Regions from separate parts of the Paraburkholderia sp. J8-2 genome, predicted to be linked through region 1. Evidence: riboswitches for the same ligand, from Rfam matches in the RefSeq annotation. Region 1 holds a riboswitch; the other holds the start of a gene.
What was found. Region 1 has a riboswitch for fluoride ahead of U5A52_RS27700 (MutS-related protein). Riboswitches for the same ligand answer to the same signal wherever they lie in the genome.
Positions count from the first base shown of each region.

Region 2: it holds a riboswitch for fluoride, as region 1 does, so the genes downstream of both, U5A52_RS28180 (voltage-gated chloride channel family protein) here and U5A52_RS27700 (MutS-related protein) in region 1, are expected to answer to the same signal.

Region 1 covers NZ_CAJMZA010000016.1:28,879-36,628, reverse strand. The annotation lists gene U5A52_RS27700 (MutS-related protein) at 1-1,202, opposite strand, end outside; fluoride riboswitch at 1,361-1,423, opposite strand; gene U5A52_RS27695 (ATP-dependent protease) at 1,625-2,008, shown strand; gene U5A52_RS27690 (porin) at 2,077-3,156, opposite strand; gene U5A52_RS27685 (MFS transporter) at 3,288-4,625, opposite strand; gene U5A52_RS27680 (M14 family metallopeptidase) at 4,665-5,768, opposite strand; gene U5A52_RS27675 (gamma-glutamyl-gamma-aminobutyrate hydrolase family protein) at 5,807-6,754, opposite strand; gene U5A52_RS27670 (LysR family transcriptional regulator) at 6,710-7,651, shown strand; gene U5A52_RS27665 (YafY family protein) at 7,746-7,750, shown strand, end outside.
Region 2 covers NZ_CAJMZA010000016.1:144,740-152,489, reverse strand. The annotation lists gene U5A52_RS28205 (ABC transporter permease) at 1-84, shown strand, start outside; gene U5A52_RS28200 (transporter substrate-binding domain-containing protein) at 77-967, shown strand; gene U5A52_RS28195 (hypothetical protein) at 1,026-1,538, opposite strand; gene U5A52_RS28190 (EAL domain-containing protein) at 1,812-3,404, shown strand; gene U5A52_RS28185 (methyl-accepting chemotaxis protein) at 3,422-4,975, opposite strand; gene U5A52_RS28180 (voltage-gated chloride channel family protein) at 5,197-6,486, opposite strand; fluoride riboswitch at 6,580-6,651, opposite strand; gene U5A52_RS28175 (penicillin acylase family protein) at 6,718-7,750, opposite strand, start outside.

The DNA.
Region 1 (7,750 bases):
TGCATGCGCATGAGGTCATCCTGCAATTTGCCGCGCATGTCCTTCGTATTCTCTTCGCGCTCAAAATGTGCAAAGAGCTGATCGCAGAGATACAGGCGCGCCTCACTGCCAGGCACCGGGCAACCCAGCCTCGTGAGGTAGTGAAGTTGCCCGAACGCTCTGGCGAAAGTCGTCTTGCCGCCGTTGTTGGGACCCGAGACAACAATAATGCGCTCAGCACGCTCCAGCCAGAAGTCGTTGCGCACGACTGGAAGCTTGTCTGCACACAGCTTGTGCGCGAGCGCGAGGTCGAACGTATCGTGACAACGTTCGGCCTTGCTCGACGACGAAACCACCGGGAAGCAGAATGGAAGACCTTGCTCCCGGCAATTCTGAATATAGGCGTCGTACGCGATGTAGAACTGCGCCTCGCGGTCGAATGAGGCGATGGTGGCGTCAAGGAAGTCAGTGTGATTGAGCTGGAAGCTGGCGAGCATCGCAAATGGTTGAGGCTGGAGCCTGGCGACGTAGTCCAGTATCTGTGCCTCGACGTGATTCATTTCCGGCCATTCCTTAACCTCGACACTGTGGTCCTTGACCTCACCCTGCTTGAATCGCTCGAAAATAGCCACGACGTATGCGCTGTAATCGCTCTCGCGGTCGTCATTCAGCACGGTCACCGCGTTGCCGTGAATGTGCACCGCGTATCTAACGGCTTCCAGCGCCGTCTGCAGGTCCACCACATCTCGCCTGAGTCCGATGAAGTCCTCGCCACGAAGATACCCTGCAAGCCACGCGCTGAACTCGCGCAAGCCTGCCGACTTCGGGTGAGTCTCATGTAGCGTGGCTTCTAACGTCCCAAGCGCATCGCAATACCGGAACGCAGCTTCGAGAAACCACCATTGTTTTTGTCGCGGATAGTAAAGCTTCTCTGCCTGTGCCAGCGCTGAGCGCATCTTGCGCATCGACTGCGCAAACGCGTGAATACAGCGGGAAATCTCGTGGCTCCCGAGGTCGCGCATCACGTCGTGCCGGTACCGTATTGCACTCTCGCGATCGAGCGCTGTACGAAAGAACGGCTTCAGGTCGTACTCGTCATAGCCTTGCGTGAGCTTCAGCTCAATCTGGTCGAGATTCAGGTCGCCAAAGCACTCCGGCTCGTGCACTTCGCCAGCAGGCGGCCCGTCTTCGGGTGTCTCAAACAGGATGCTGTGAAATCCCATTTCCAGTCCCTCGTCGCCACGCCTTTGGCAGAGCGCGACGAAACCCAGGCCCAACGAAGGTTGGGCTGTGACGATGTGAACCGGGAGATGCCGTCTTGACGGCACAGACACAGGTGGGGCCAGCGAAGAAACCGCATGCACCGACAGTGCCTGTTCCCAGGCCGGTAGGCATCATTAGCCCGTCGGGGCGGTTCCAGGAGAATGCCATCTCCTGCAACAACGTTACGCCTCTATCGCCAGCGCTGCAAGCCCCCAGGCGGGCGTACCCGGGCAGAACGCGGTGTGTGGCAGCTGCCGCATCGACAGCGTTCGAACGCGCCGCAGGCCGCCTGCGCGGGCATCGCAGTTGCGAAAGTGAGGGCGTCTCGGGCGTCCAGTCGCGGCCCGCGCGATAATGTGCCACGGCCCACATGAGATATGCGATGACAACCCCATTCGACGAGGCAACAACGGCGGCGATCGCCGCGTTTGCCCAACTGGACTTCTACACGGCTGTGCAGGCGATGCGCGCCGAGGCCGACTACGACCGCGAACGCGACCAGTGGATCTCGCACTACATCGACGAGCACGGCGGCGGCGTGGACGATGCGGCATACGACGCCTTGCACGCGCAGGCCCAGGCAACGCCGGAATACGCGCAGTTCGTCGATGCCGTTCGCAGGGAGATCCTGGAATACTTCGGCGTGACCGACGATCAACTGGACTGGATGGTCCTGCTGCGCGACGACGACAGCGATGCGCTTTGGGCGGAGGTCAACCGGCAGCGCAACGTGCTGGGCACCGGTGAAGTGCGCGGAGACCTCTGATCACCGCTGGGCGTCGGGGTGTGACCAGAGCGTCGCCCCCGAAAATCAGGCCGTACCCGCGAGAACGGCTAGAACAAATGCCTGATGCCCACACGCGACAGGAATTGGCTGTCTGTCGACGAAGTGCCGGCCAGCGCGATCGATGCCTTGGTGCTGTCCCCGAATGCTCGCTGCGCATGCACGTCGAGGTAGACATCTGTGCGCTTCGAGAGCAAATAGTCCACGCCGCATGAGAGCGTGAGCCAATGCGACGCATCGAGCTTGTCGTACGTGAGCTTGGTAGCGAGCACGAGATCGGGCCGGGGCCGATACTCACCGCCGACGTGAATCACCTGATCCTGTGCGCTGGCGTTTCCAAGTTCCAGATGGGTATTGGTATAGACCGCTGACACCCGCCATTGACCCGGTGTATAGGTTGCACCAAATCCGAAGATGCGCTGCTTGTCGACGAGCAACGCGGTAGCGGGCGTGATCGGGCGCCCGAAGATTTCCGCCGCGCCAGTCATGCCGACATAGACGGGGGCGCCATTGATATCGGTGTAGAAGGCGCCTGCGGCAAAGGCGCTGCCGGCGTATTGCACCGTTGCACTCACCGCGCGACCGGCGTTTGTCGTGGTGTTACCGGAACTTGCGCCGAAGCTGTACTGCGCTCCGGCCGAAAAGCCCGCAACCGTGCGCGACATGAATTGCACCGTGTTGTTCAACCGCTCGCCGGAAACGCGATCCAGGTCGCCGTTTTCAACACTGTAGATGCCACACGACAAGCACGGCAAATAGCGGATCATGGAGTACGCGAAGTCGTATTGACGCCCGAGCGTCACATCTCCAATCGACGCATCGCCCAGGCCGACATAAGCCTGCTTGCCGAACAGCAGTCCGCCTTGCCCCAACGTACCCGTGTTCACCGAATAGCCGTTTTCCAGCTTGAATAGCGCATGCTTGCCGCCGCCCAGGTCTTCGACACCCGTGAAACCTAGCGAGTTGCTCTTGTTGATGCCGTCTGCCATGGCGAAAGACGAACTGCCGTGGACGTTGCTCACGTAGGTCAGCCCTGTATCGAGGCTGCCGAAAATCGTCACGCTCGACTGCGCGTTCGCAGCACCGTGCATACCGGCCAGCACGAGGCCGGCGATCATGGTCTTTTTCATGTCTCGTTCTATTGTCTTTATGGTGAAAATGCAGGCGCGCGAGCGCCCCTGCCAGGCTTACGCCCGGCATGATGCGAAGGTGCGGTGAGTAGCTGGCCGGGCGCGGGCACTGCCGCGCACGGTGCCGAACGCTATCTGGACACGTCCACGTTGCGTGTTTCGGGAAGCATCGCCATGGCGGCAAGGCTCAGCACACTGGTCGCCACCATGTACCACGCGGGCGCCATCGGGCTTCCGGTCCAGGCAATCAAGGCCGTCACGGCGAACTGCGTGGTGCCGCCGAACAGCGTCGTGCCGATTGCGTAGACGAGCGACACACCCGTGCTGCGAAAGCTGGCGGGCAGCAATTCGGGCATGACCACCATCGCCGCCGTTGCGCTCATGGCCGTCAGCAACGCGAGAATCACCGTCACCAGCAGGAAGCTCGTTGCGCCCGGCGCGGCCTGCAGCCACAGGAACATCGGCACGCTCAACAGCATCAGCAGCACGCGCGGTGCAATCAGCACGATCTTGCGGCCGCGCATGTCGCACAGCCATCCGCCGGCCAGGCCGCCTGCAAACGTCAACAGGCCGCCGACCAGTGCGCTCGTCTGCGCGATCGTTGGCGGCAGCTTCAGCGTCTGGATGGCGTAGGTCGTCATGTAGTTGCCGATCTGCGAGGAGACCGCGCCCGAGAGCGTCATCAACACGCCCAGCACCAGGTAGCGCCGATGCGTACGCACGACGCCGCCCAATACCTCAGACGCCGTGCGAGCGTCGTTGTCCTCGAGCGTTTCGGGCAGACTCCGGCGAATATAGACAGCCACTGGAACGAGCAGCAGGCTCGCGATGAACGGAATACGCCAGCCCCATGCCGCCAGTTGGTCCGCACGCAATGTCATCGATACCAACACACCGAATACGCCCCCCACGGCGACTGCAATGCCCTGGCTTGCGAGTTGCCAGCTTGCATAGAGCGCACGCCGCCCAGGTGGCGCGGCTTCGATGAGAAGCGCCGTCGCCGGACCGACCTCGCCGCCTAGCGCAAAGCCTTGCAGAAGCCGGCACAGCACCACGATGAGCGGCGCCGCCATGCCGATGCTGGCATATGACGGCGTGGCGGCCATTCCCAGCGTGCCGACCGTGATCAACGCAACCGTGAGAATGAGTGCGGGCTTGCGGCCCGCACGATCGGCAAAAGCGCCGATCAGCACCGCACCTAGCGGGCGCGTGAAAAAGCCCACGCCGAACGTCGCCGCCGCAAGCAGCAGGCTCCCGTACTGGCCACCGACCGGAAAGAAAGCGTGCCCGATATAGACGGCAAAATACGCGTAAATCACGAAGTCGTAGAATTCGAGCGCATTGCCGGTCACGGCTGCCGCAACGGCCTTGCGGCTGATGACCGGGCGCAGGCCGCTGACGGTTCCGGCCGGCGCTGTGTTTGGGACGCCCTGGCAGTTGCCGGGTGCGTCGACAAGGGTAGATCGCATGATGTCTCCGTTATCGGGTGCGGTTCGTTCGCAGGCGCGTCAACCGGCCTCGGTCGCGTTCGCTGGCTCCTGCAAACCGCGCACGGTCTGCAGAAATACGTCGCGCCCCTGCTGCCAGATCGCGGCTTGCCAGTCGTCGGCCTGCGGATAGAACGCGTCCTTGAGCGCCTGACGAATCGACGCGGCCTGCGCCACGTCGGCGCCGCCGCTTCGGTGCAGCCAGTGCTCGGCGCGCATGGCGGGCAGCACGAGCGAAGGCGGATGCGTACCGAACTCCAGGCAGATATTGGTGTGCTCGGCCTGCGGGCACGCTTCGAACTGTCCGTACTGAATCGGGCCGGTCATCGGAATGCTGGTCGACGTGCCCTGATTCACCGAGGTCACATCGTCGCCCCACCACCGGCGCGCGCGCGCCAACGCGCCGCCTTCATCGAGACAGGCGAAAATCCGCTCGCCGTGGCCATAGGGACCGAGGCCCGTATGAATGTCGATCGAGCCGATGCGAAGGCAACGCTGGGCGTACTCGCGAAGAATCCGGCGAAACGTGCGATTGCTCCACGCCGGTTCGGCGCCGCCGTAGTGAAGACCGTCCGCGAAAACGTACTGACCCAGTCCGACTGCACGCTGAAAGCCGCGGGCACCCCATTGCCTGCGCAACAGGTCGAGCGTCGATTCGTTGTCGTCAGCGGGCGGCCACGTGGCCGGCAGCAGCAGGTCGTGGATTTGCGCGTAGCGTTCGTTCACCGGCTGCGCGGTGCTGAAGTCGACGAAGTTGCGGTTCAGATCGACGTTCTCGTGTGTCGCGCGACGTGAATGCGAAAAGCCGTACGGGTTGATGGCATGGATATGCAGCACGGCAGTGTCGGCGTCGGCGACACGCCCGAGACCGAGCACGCCGGTCTGGATCGCGGAACCGCAATAGCCTTCCACGCCGTGCACGCCGCTAATGAGGATCACGAGTTTCGCAGCCTCGCGCGGACCGTCGAGCACGACATCGGTCGCGAGCACTTCTCCATCTTTGCCTTCGAGCGGCAGGACATGCGAGTCGACGGCGAGGCCGCGTGCGGTGGCGGCATTGAGGAATTTGTCGCGCGCTTCAGCGTAGTTGCGACTGAACAGGGCGCGAAATTGAGTGTTCGACATGATTCGATGAGGGGGTTGCTGTGTCTCGCGGGCGCACGTCAAACGCGCGCATTGTGTGCGCGCGCGTCACGGCGCGAACGGCAGGCGGCACCAAAGGCTTCGAAAATGGCGAGCGACAGCGGGCTGTCGTCGATGCGCATCTCGGGGTGCCACTGAACTGCCAGCGCAAACTGCGGCACGCAGCCAATCGAGAACGCCTCGATCAGTCCGTCGGTTGCGACGGCCTCCGGGCGCAGCCCAGCGCCCAGGCGGTCGACTCCCTGGTGATGCAGCGAATTCACCTGCTCCACCGGGTTCGTGCCGATCTGGTCGAGCACACCGCCGCGCATGATCCGCACAGCGTGGCTGTCGTCGTACCAGCGTTCGATAGGCCGGTCGTGATCGCCTTCGCGATGATCGAGCCGGCCAGGCTGCGCGTGCACCGCGGCCTCGAGTGTGCCCCCGTACATGACATTGAGCTCCTGCAAGCCACGGCAAATGCCGAGCGTCGGGATGCCGGCCGCGATCAGGTCCGGCAACACGTCGAGAACGGCTGCATCGCGCCAGCGGTCCTGCCGTGTCGTTTCCGGCAGCGGCGAAGCGCCATAGCGCTCGGCGGCGACATTGGAAGGGCTGCCGGTCAGCACGATGCCGTCGAGCGTCGCGGCCAGCGTCTCGCCGTCCAGTGCCTCGGTGCAGGCCGGCAACAGCACGGGCAACGCGCGCGCGATCGTGGCAACGGCACGCACGTAGCCGTGCAGGACGGAATGCCCGCGATGCCCGTAGTGCTCGATGCTGTCGGAGATGATGCCGACAACAGGACGGCGCTGGCTTGGGGTCGTATCGAGAGGCATGGGCGTGAAGAGTGAGTCAATGCCCGCGCAGTCTAAGCAGCGCTGCGACTTGTGTACATTGCGTATTTCTGGGGGATACAATGCAGTTTCTGCAAGTGAACCCACGAAATGAACACCCGCCAGATCCGGCACTTTCTCGCCTTGCTCGACCACGGCTCGCTTGCGGCCGCGGCTGAAGCCGTTCATTTGAGCCAGCCCGCGCTTTCCCGCAGCATCCGTTCGATGGAAGACCTGCTGGGCGTGCCGCTCTTTGACCGAACCGAGCGCCGGCTGCGGCCGACGCCCTACGCACAGGCCTACGAGCCTCGCGCGCGGCGGATGATTCTCGACGAAAAGGAAGGCGCGCGCCTGCTGGCGCTGATGCAGTCGGGCGAATCGGGGTCGCTCGCGTTCGGAATGGGTTCGTCACTCGCGCCCATTCTCCTCGAGCCCATCGTGCTCGGCTTGATGAACGCATCGCCCGGCGTGAAATTGCATAGCGTGATCGAAACATCCGAACGGCTGGTGGCCGCGCTATTGGCCGAACGCCTGGACTTCTTTGTCGGCGATATTCGCGTTGCGCGCGAGCACGCCGATTTGCGCGTCATGGCGTTGTACCCATGCACCTTCGGCTGGTTCGCCCGGCGCGGACATCCGCTCGCGGGCCGCCGGAAGGTGACTTTCGACGATATGCGCGCGTATCCGCTCATTGCCGCCGGTTACGTCGAACCCTCGCTGGCCAGGCGCCTCGGCGACCTCTATGGCCTGAATGCGCCTGTCATCGACTATTTCTCCGTGACGACCGACGACGTCGGCACGGTTCACAGCATTCTGCAAAAGAGCGACGCCATCGTCGCCCTGACCGAACTCGCGATCGTCTCGAAACTGGAATCTGGCGATGCGGTGGCGCTCGCCGTCGATCCGCCATTGGTCATGGACCTGACGCTCGGCATCGTGCATCACGCCGAGCGCACGCTCGTGCCCGCTGCGCAGCAGGCATTCGAGATTGTTGCCGACTGTTTTTCGAGGGTCGGCGCGCGCATTGTCGCTGCTAAAGCCAGCGGGCCGTGAGCCGATTGCTTATTGAACGCGCACCCCATACATTCGGTCTGCAGTAACGGGGCACGTCGTCGATTTCCTTCAGTATCGATATCCGGATTGAGTTATGTC
Region 2 (7,750 bases), 120 kb from region 1:
TTTGGACTGCTGATCAATCAGAGTCTGTCGATACTGGAGCGGCAACTGCTGCGCTGGCGCGTCGGGCTCGCGCAGAATGGCTAGGCACGCACCGCTCGCCGCCACGCCAGTTCCGCGGCGCTTGCGCTGGCCAGCCACCACGTTGGCGGCTGCGCTCACCTTGCTCGCGCTGCTCGCGTGGGCGCTGAAGAACGATTTTCCACGCAGCCTGCTCGACAACGAGCGCCCGTTTGCCGCTGCGGCAGCGCGCGGCGTGCTGATCGTGGCGGTGCCGCCGCGACCCGCGCCTACACTTTACGTCGGCCGAGTCGACCGCACAGTGCGCGCGCCCGATCCGTTCGCGGCCGCGCTTGCTTCCGACCTCGCCCGCCGCGTGGGCCTGCCCGTGCAATTCGTGCTGACCGAACCGGCCGCCGCGCGCGCCGCCGTGCAGTCGGGCAACGCCGATGCCGCCATCGTAGGCTTAAGCTTCTCGCCCGACGCGCAGGTGGCATTCGCACCGTCTTCGTACACGAGCGGACTTGGCATGGCACTCGTTCTGAAACACGGCAATGTGCGGGCATGGCGCGACCTGCGCGGCCGCGCGATTTGCGCGCCGCAAGGCAATCCGTATGCCGCGCGCGTGGCGCGTGAGTACCACGCAACTGTGCACGGTTTCGACCGGCCACTCGATGCCCTGCTGGCATTCCAGGCAGGCGACTGCGCCGCACTGGTCGACGACGAGTTCGTCATCGAAGCGCTGCTCAAACAGGCAGACTGGTCCTACTACCGCCCGCTGCCCGGAACGATTGCCGCGCAGGCGGCGTTCATCGCGACGCGCGCGGGCGATGCGGCAAGCGCTGTCTTTATCGGCGACACAGTAGCGCAATGGCGCCGTAGCCGCTGGCTCGCGACCGTGCGCAAGGATCAGGCAATCAGCCTCGCATTCGACATGTTCAATGCCGAAAACGACTTGTATTGCCACTAGCCGTCGCCATCCGTCACTAGCCGTGCCAAATTGCGCGTGTAGTTGAACGGGACCCGCTTCAGAATCCGCGCCTCAGGTTACGGTCGCGCATCGGGTCCGGCGTCTTTTGCGTGAGCCGCAAGATGCCCTGATTGTCGAAGTAGAAGTGAAACATCATGTAGTCGATGTTGTTCTCGACGTAGCGGTAGGACCAGACTTCCCGCTGCATGCGCGAAAAGTATGCTGTCTCCGCGGGCCGGCCGAAATTGATCAGGACATCGTCGCGGGTCCACTCGTTGACTCTCGCGCGATTGAATTCGCTCTCCTGCATGACCTGGCGCACGCTCACGACCTTGCCGTTCGTGTCGATGTCGGCAACGGTGTTCGTCGTGCCCATCGGCTGGGTCGGCCACATGAGCCGTTTGCCGCCGTCCGGCAGGTTATAGGTTTCGCGCGGCGGCCCAAGACGCGCGATCAACGCGGACTGGTCGGTGCCGGGCACGATGCTTTGCCACGGTTGGGCGCAGCCGGCCACGAGCGCCATCACGGCGGCAAGCCACGCGCGCTTCACGATGTTGGACAGCGTCCCCATTCACGCACCCCTGAGCCACGCGCCTGGCGGGCAACACGTGCAGATCATGCCGGGCGCGGCAGATGCGGACAATCGGACCATGGTCCTACCGCCAAGCCACCCGTGGCGGCGGCGGGGCAGCGCGGCGCACGCGTTTTCCCGTTGAAAACGAAGCGCCAAAGTGTATGCTTTGCTCTGATGTTCGGGCTCCAGAATACCGGCGGCGCGCCCGCACGAGCGCGCGCGTCCCGTCCGCGGTTCGTTCCCTAACGTTCCCTACCCCCGGGGTGCGGAATGATCAAGCGCATCACGCTGATTGCGGCTTCGGTCGCCCTTGGGTGCCTCGCCACCCTCGGCCCCGTTTTCACGAGTCTTTACGTCGCCAACAAGGACGTCCAGCGGCGCGACCGTGACGAGCTCGGCGAGTTCGCCAACAAGGCGGTTATGCGCACGGACCTCGTCACGTACCAGGCTTTTGCCGCCCTTTCGGACCTGGACCGGGAACCGGGTGCGCCTTGTTCGCCGTCCAACCTCGAACAGGCCGCGCGCGTCATCTACAACTACCGGTATGTTCAGGATGCCGGCACCTACGCCGAAGGGCGCTATCTCTGCTCTCCGCTGCTTGGCGACGTGCGCAACAAGGACCTCACACTGCCGCCGCCCGACTATCGCAGCAACGACGGCTACCTGGTGTGGTTCCTGCAGAAGAGCCCGTTAAGCGAGGCCCGCAAGGACATTCAGATCGGCCGCAACGGCCACTACGTCTCCATCGACCCGGGCTCCTATGTCGATCTCATCGATCCGGCGAGACGCCCCATCGCCGTGGTCCAGATTACGACGGGCAAGCTGCTCGCCGTCTCGGCCGGCGCAGATCCGGACGACATGCTCGAAGCGTGGAAACATGGCGGCGACGTGAAGAGCGACGACTGGAATTACGCGGTCGCGCAGTCGTCGACGCGCCCGCTCGGGGTCGTGGTGAAATCGCCGCGCAGCAGCGTTGCGGGCGACTGGCCCAAACTGCTCGCCGCGTGGCTGACCATCGGCGTGTTCGCGGGCGCAGCGCTCGGCTGGCTCGCCTACAAGCGCGTCACGCGGCAGCTCTCGTTTCCCGCAACGCTGTCCTGGGCCATTTCACGGCGCAAGATCGACGTGGTTTTCCAGCCCATCGTGAGGCTAGCCGACAACCAGTGCGCCGGCGCCGAAGCGCTGGTGCGCTGGACGCTGAACGGTCGCGCCATCTCGCCCGACGTCTTCGTGCGCGTGGCCGAAGACAATCACCTCATTCAGCCTTTGACCGATCTCGTGCTCGAAAAGACCATCGCGCAGCTCGGCAAATTGCTGGCCGCCAATCCGTCGTTTTATGTCTCGATCAATGTGAGCAGCGAGGATCTGCAAAGCCTGCGCTTTCTGAACCTCGTTACCGCATCGCTCAAAGGAACAGGCATCGCGCCCGCGCAAATCCGCATCGAGGCGACCGAGCGCAGCTTCATGAACGCGGAAGCCACGCGCAGTGTCATTGCGGCGTTCCGAGCCGCCGGTCATCCCATCTATATCGACGACTTCGGCACCGGCTATTCGAGCCTCGCGTATCTGCAGACCTTCGAGATCGACGTGCTGAAGATCGACAAGTCGTTCGTCGATACGATCGTCCAGGATACCGCTTCTAGCGTGGTCGCGCCGCACATCATTTCGATGGCCCACGAGCTGGGCCTGCAAATCGTGGCCGAGGGCGTGGAGACGGGGGCACAGGTGACGTGGCTGCGCAACAAGGGGGTTCAGTACGGACAGGGCTGGTATTACGCGAAAGCGATGTCCGCCGGCGATCTCGCGAAATGGCTGGGCAAGCATCGCGTGCCGCGTGAGGCGAACAGCATGCCGGCGATTTAAACGCAGCAGAGAACGGCTTAATTCGCAAACCTGAATACCGAAACGGCCTGCTGCAACTGCGCCGCCTGATCGGCCATCGAGCTTGCGGCAGCGGCCGCCTGCTCGACCAGCGCCGCGTTCTGCTGCGTGACCTGGTCCATTTGCGCCACCGCCCGGTTGACCTGCTCGATGCCCGTGCTTTGCTCGCCCGAGGCGGCGACGATTTCGCCCATGATGTCCGTGACGCGCTGCACCGCCTCCGTTACCTCGACCATCGTCGAGCCCGCGCGCTGCGCCAGCGTTGCGCCGTTTGCAACGCCCGCCGTCGAGGCTTCGATCAGCTCCTTGATCTCGCGCGCCGAAGCCGCGCTGCGCTGCGCGAGCGCGCGCACCTCGCCCGCCACGACCGCGAAGCCGCGCCCCTGCTCGCCGGCGCGCGCCGATTCAACGGCGGCGTTGAGCGCAAGAATGTTGGTCTGGAAAGCGATTTTCTCGATCGTCGCGATGATATCGGTCATGCGCTTCGCGTCCTGCGCCACCTCGCCCATTGTCCTCGCCACTTCGCTCACCAGTTCGCTGCCGCGCGCCGCAACCTCCGAAGCGCCGCGCGCGAGCCCGCCCACCTGTCTCGCGTTCTCGGCATTCTGGCGCACGGTCGAAGTCAGTTGCTCCATGCTCGTCGCAGTTTCGCCGAGCGACGCCGCCTGCTCTTCGGTGCGTTGCGAGAGATCTGTGTTGCCTTGCGAGATTTCGCGGGCAGCAAGAAGGATAGAACCGCTCGAGTCTTGAATGTTGGCGACGATGCCAGTCAGTTGCACACGCATCTCGCCCAGCGCGTGCAACAGACTACTCGAATCGCCGGGTCGCATTGTTACGGATACCGAAAGGTCTCCGGCTGCAATACGGCCTGCAATTTCCATGGCGTAAGCCGGCTCGCCGCCCAGTTGGCGTGAAAGCCGCCGCGAAATCAACCAGGCCAGCAGCGCGCCGGTCGCGACCGCCCCGAGCAGAATCGCAATGACGAGCGCGCGCATATGCTGGAATTGCGCTGTGGCTGCGGTCTGCGCGTTTTTCGCCTCGCGTTGCAGCGAATCGATCAGCGCGGCCACGCTGTCGCCCAACGCAACGCTCGCCGCAATCGCGCGGCGCACGAGTTCGGCGTTGTCCACGCCTGCGGGCACGGGCGCGAAGCCGATTTGCTGATGCACGATCGCTTCCCATGCGGAGGTCTTCTTGAGCACGTCGTCATAGAGCGCGCGGTCGCCAGCCGACACGCCTGCACCGGCGTAGCGATCGAGCGACTCATGCATGCGCTTGAGCTGCGCGACGATGTCTTCCTTCAGATGGTTGCGCCCCGCTTCATCGGCGTAGCCCAGATTCGCCGCGTCGAGGTCAGTGCTCAACTTGCTGCGCGCCGCTTCCTCCAACCAGAACTGGCCGCTCATGTGCCGGTTGCAGATTTCATCGGCAATATCATGCATCGACGCCAGCGACGAGACGCCGGCAATACCCACGGCCACCGCAAATACGATCACAACGGCGAATGCTGTCAGCAGCTTTTTGAACACCGTCATGCGATCGAGCCACTTCATGGCTGTCCCCTTATTCGATTCCCTGTTATGTGGCTCACGGCGAGACCCTGCCTCGACGCGAGCGCGGCAAGCTTGACTCATCCCCCACACCAAGGGTAGGAGGCGAACCGATATAGGGAGAATCAGCCAGCGCTTCTGGCGTCGTCCGCTCACTTCTGCTAACGAGCCCGATGCGCTTCGCTTTCAGGTGGACAAGACAACGATGACGCGATGCCGGAGACTCAATCGCTGCTCCGTACACGGCGCAACGCGGGAATGTCCGAAAGACGCATGCCAGCGGGCAAAAGCGGATGCTTCGCCTGCCCTACGCGCTGCGCGCGGTAGATGCCCGTGTGGCCGGAAAACAGATAAGCCACCACGCAGGCCAGCGCCGCATACACGCCAATGTCGGCGCCAAACAGCTCGATTGCCATGACCGTCGAAGCGATCGGCGTGTTGGCGGCGCCAGCGAATACGGCAACGAAACCAAGGCCCGCGAGCACCGGCATCGGCAAGGCCAGCACATGCCCCAACGCATTGCCGAGCGTCGCGCCGATATAGAACAGCGGCGTGACTTCGCCGCCTTTGAAGCCCGATGCCAGCGTCACGACGGTGAAGCCGAACTTGCCCGCGAAGTCGTAGACGGGCAACGGATGATTGAACGCTTCGACAATGGTCGGAATGCCCAGGCCGAGATACTGCGGCACGTTCAGCGCGGTAGCGGCAAGCGCCACGACGATACCGCCCACGAACGGACGCGCCGGCGCGTAGGCAATCTTGCGCTTGATGAACGCCGAGAGCGCGTGGGTCGAGTCGGCGAACAGCATGCCCACTACGCCGAATGCGATGCCCGCGAGAATGGCCGAGCCAAGTCCGAGCGGCGTGACATGCGGGACGAACGCAATGCTATAGACCGTGTGATGGATGGCCCACGCGCGGCACACCTGGTCCGCGACCAGCGACGACGCCACGCAGGTCAGCAGCGCGTCGTAACGCAGGCGCCCGATTGCGAGCACTTCCAGCCCGAAGATCGCGCCGGCCAGCGGCGTGCCGAACACCGACGAAAAGCCCGCTGCAATGCCGCCCATCAGCAGAATGCGGCGCGCTTCCCGGTCGAGGCCGAAAACGTGCGTGACCCGGTCGGCGAGCGCGCCGCCCATCTGCACGGCCGTGCCTTCGCGTCCGGCCGAGCCGCCGAACAGATGCGTGACCACGGTGGCGACGAGCACGAGCGGGGCCATCCGCTTGGGCACGATTCTTTGCGGGTCGTGGATTTCGTCGATCAGCAGGTTGTTCCCGCCTTCCACCGGCTTGCCGACACGGTGATAGACCCAGCCGGTCGCGAAGCCGGCAACGGGCAGCAGCCAGAGCAGCCAGGCATGGACGACGCGGATGTCGGTTGCGCGATCGAGCGCATAGAGGAACAAGGCGGAGGCGCTGCCCGCCAGGGCGCCAAGCACGGACGAGAGCAGCAGCCAGCGCGCGAGGTACGGAACCATCGCGAACTGCTCGATAGACTTCAGGGATTTCATTGCGGTCCAGGTTTGCGTTTGCTTGCACGGTTGCAAATCACCTGGGCGACAGGGGGGGCGTCGCGTGGACGGCCTACGACCTCCTGCACCCAGGAACTCGTAGGCATCATCAGCGCTGCGGGAACGCAGGGCGGTTACGGGAGGAATGCCATCTCCGAAAGCCCCGTGATTTTATGCGACAACATAAGACGCTGCAACAGGATCGTCGCCGCGCTCGCGAACCTGCGGGCCTCAGTTTTGAGCCTGCTGTGCGCCGGCCGGGACGAGCTTGAGCGTATGAACGGCGGTACCCGGCAGGAACGGCGCTGCGTCGCCACGCACCCATGTTTCATGTCCCGCGACAAAGTACGGCGACATGGGATTACCCGACTGCCCGCCCGGCATCTCAAAGATCCCGTCCTGCTCGCGCCCCGGCGACACCGCAAAACGCTCGGACGCGCCAAATGCCGGCGACTGCACGCGCGGCATGTTGGAGTCGCCCGGCAACGGGTCATGCGGCGCGCTGAGCCAGCCGCGAACCCACGGCAGCCACTCCGGCACCATGCGCGCGAACGGATGCGCAATTGCCGCGCGGTTGCGCTCGCCCCAGCGTGCGTCTTCGAGCTTCGTGCCATTCGTGCCATTCGCACCATGCGGCAAGCTAGCGATCGTATGGTCGATACGGTCCAGCATGAACGCGCGCCAATCCGCGAAGGCTCCTGGTATCCAGGCGCGATCGTCGGCGAGTGTCTCCATCGTCGCTTCGTAACGCGAGTTCGCCGCGCGATAGCTGAGGTCCGGCGCAATCGCGGCCAACTGTTTGTCCAGTACACCGAACCATGCCTGGTAGAGCGAGTCGTAGAACGCGCGCACGAGCCGGTAGCCGACGGCATCCACATCGGCGCGGCCGTCCCACGCCTGGACCAGCCGCTGGAATTCGGCGCGTTTGGGATGACCGTCGAGTGCGCGCGCATCGAGCGCGTCCAGCGCGACACGTCGCCAGTACTCGATCCAGAACGCGCGGTCGTCGGTCTGCACCGCGAGCAGGTCGCGCTCGCTCGCATGCGGCAGCGCGAACAGGTCGTTGCGAATCTGCGTGGCGCGCGCGCCGAGATCCGTGCCGGCGTCGCCGATGCGCGCCACGTCCTCCAGCGGCACGGTACGGTTGTTCGCGGTCCAGATGCGCCCGGCCGGCGGATCGACGCGCACCGGATACGCATCGGGCGAACGGTACCCTTGCCAGCCGGCATACGTTTCGGAGCGGTACGGCAAGCTCGCGAGCGCC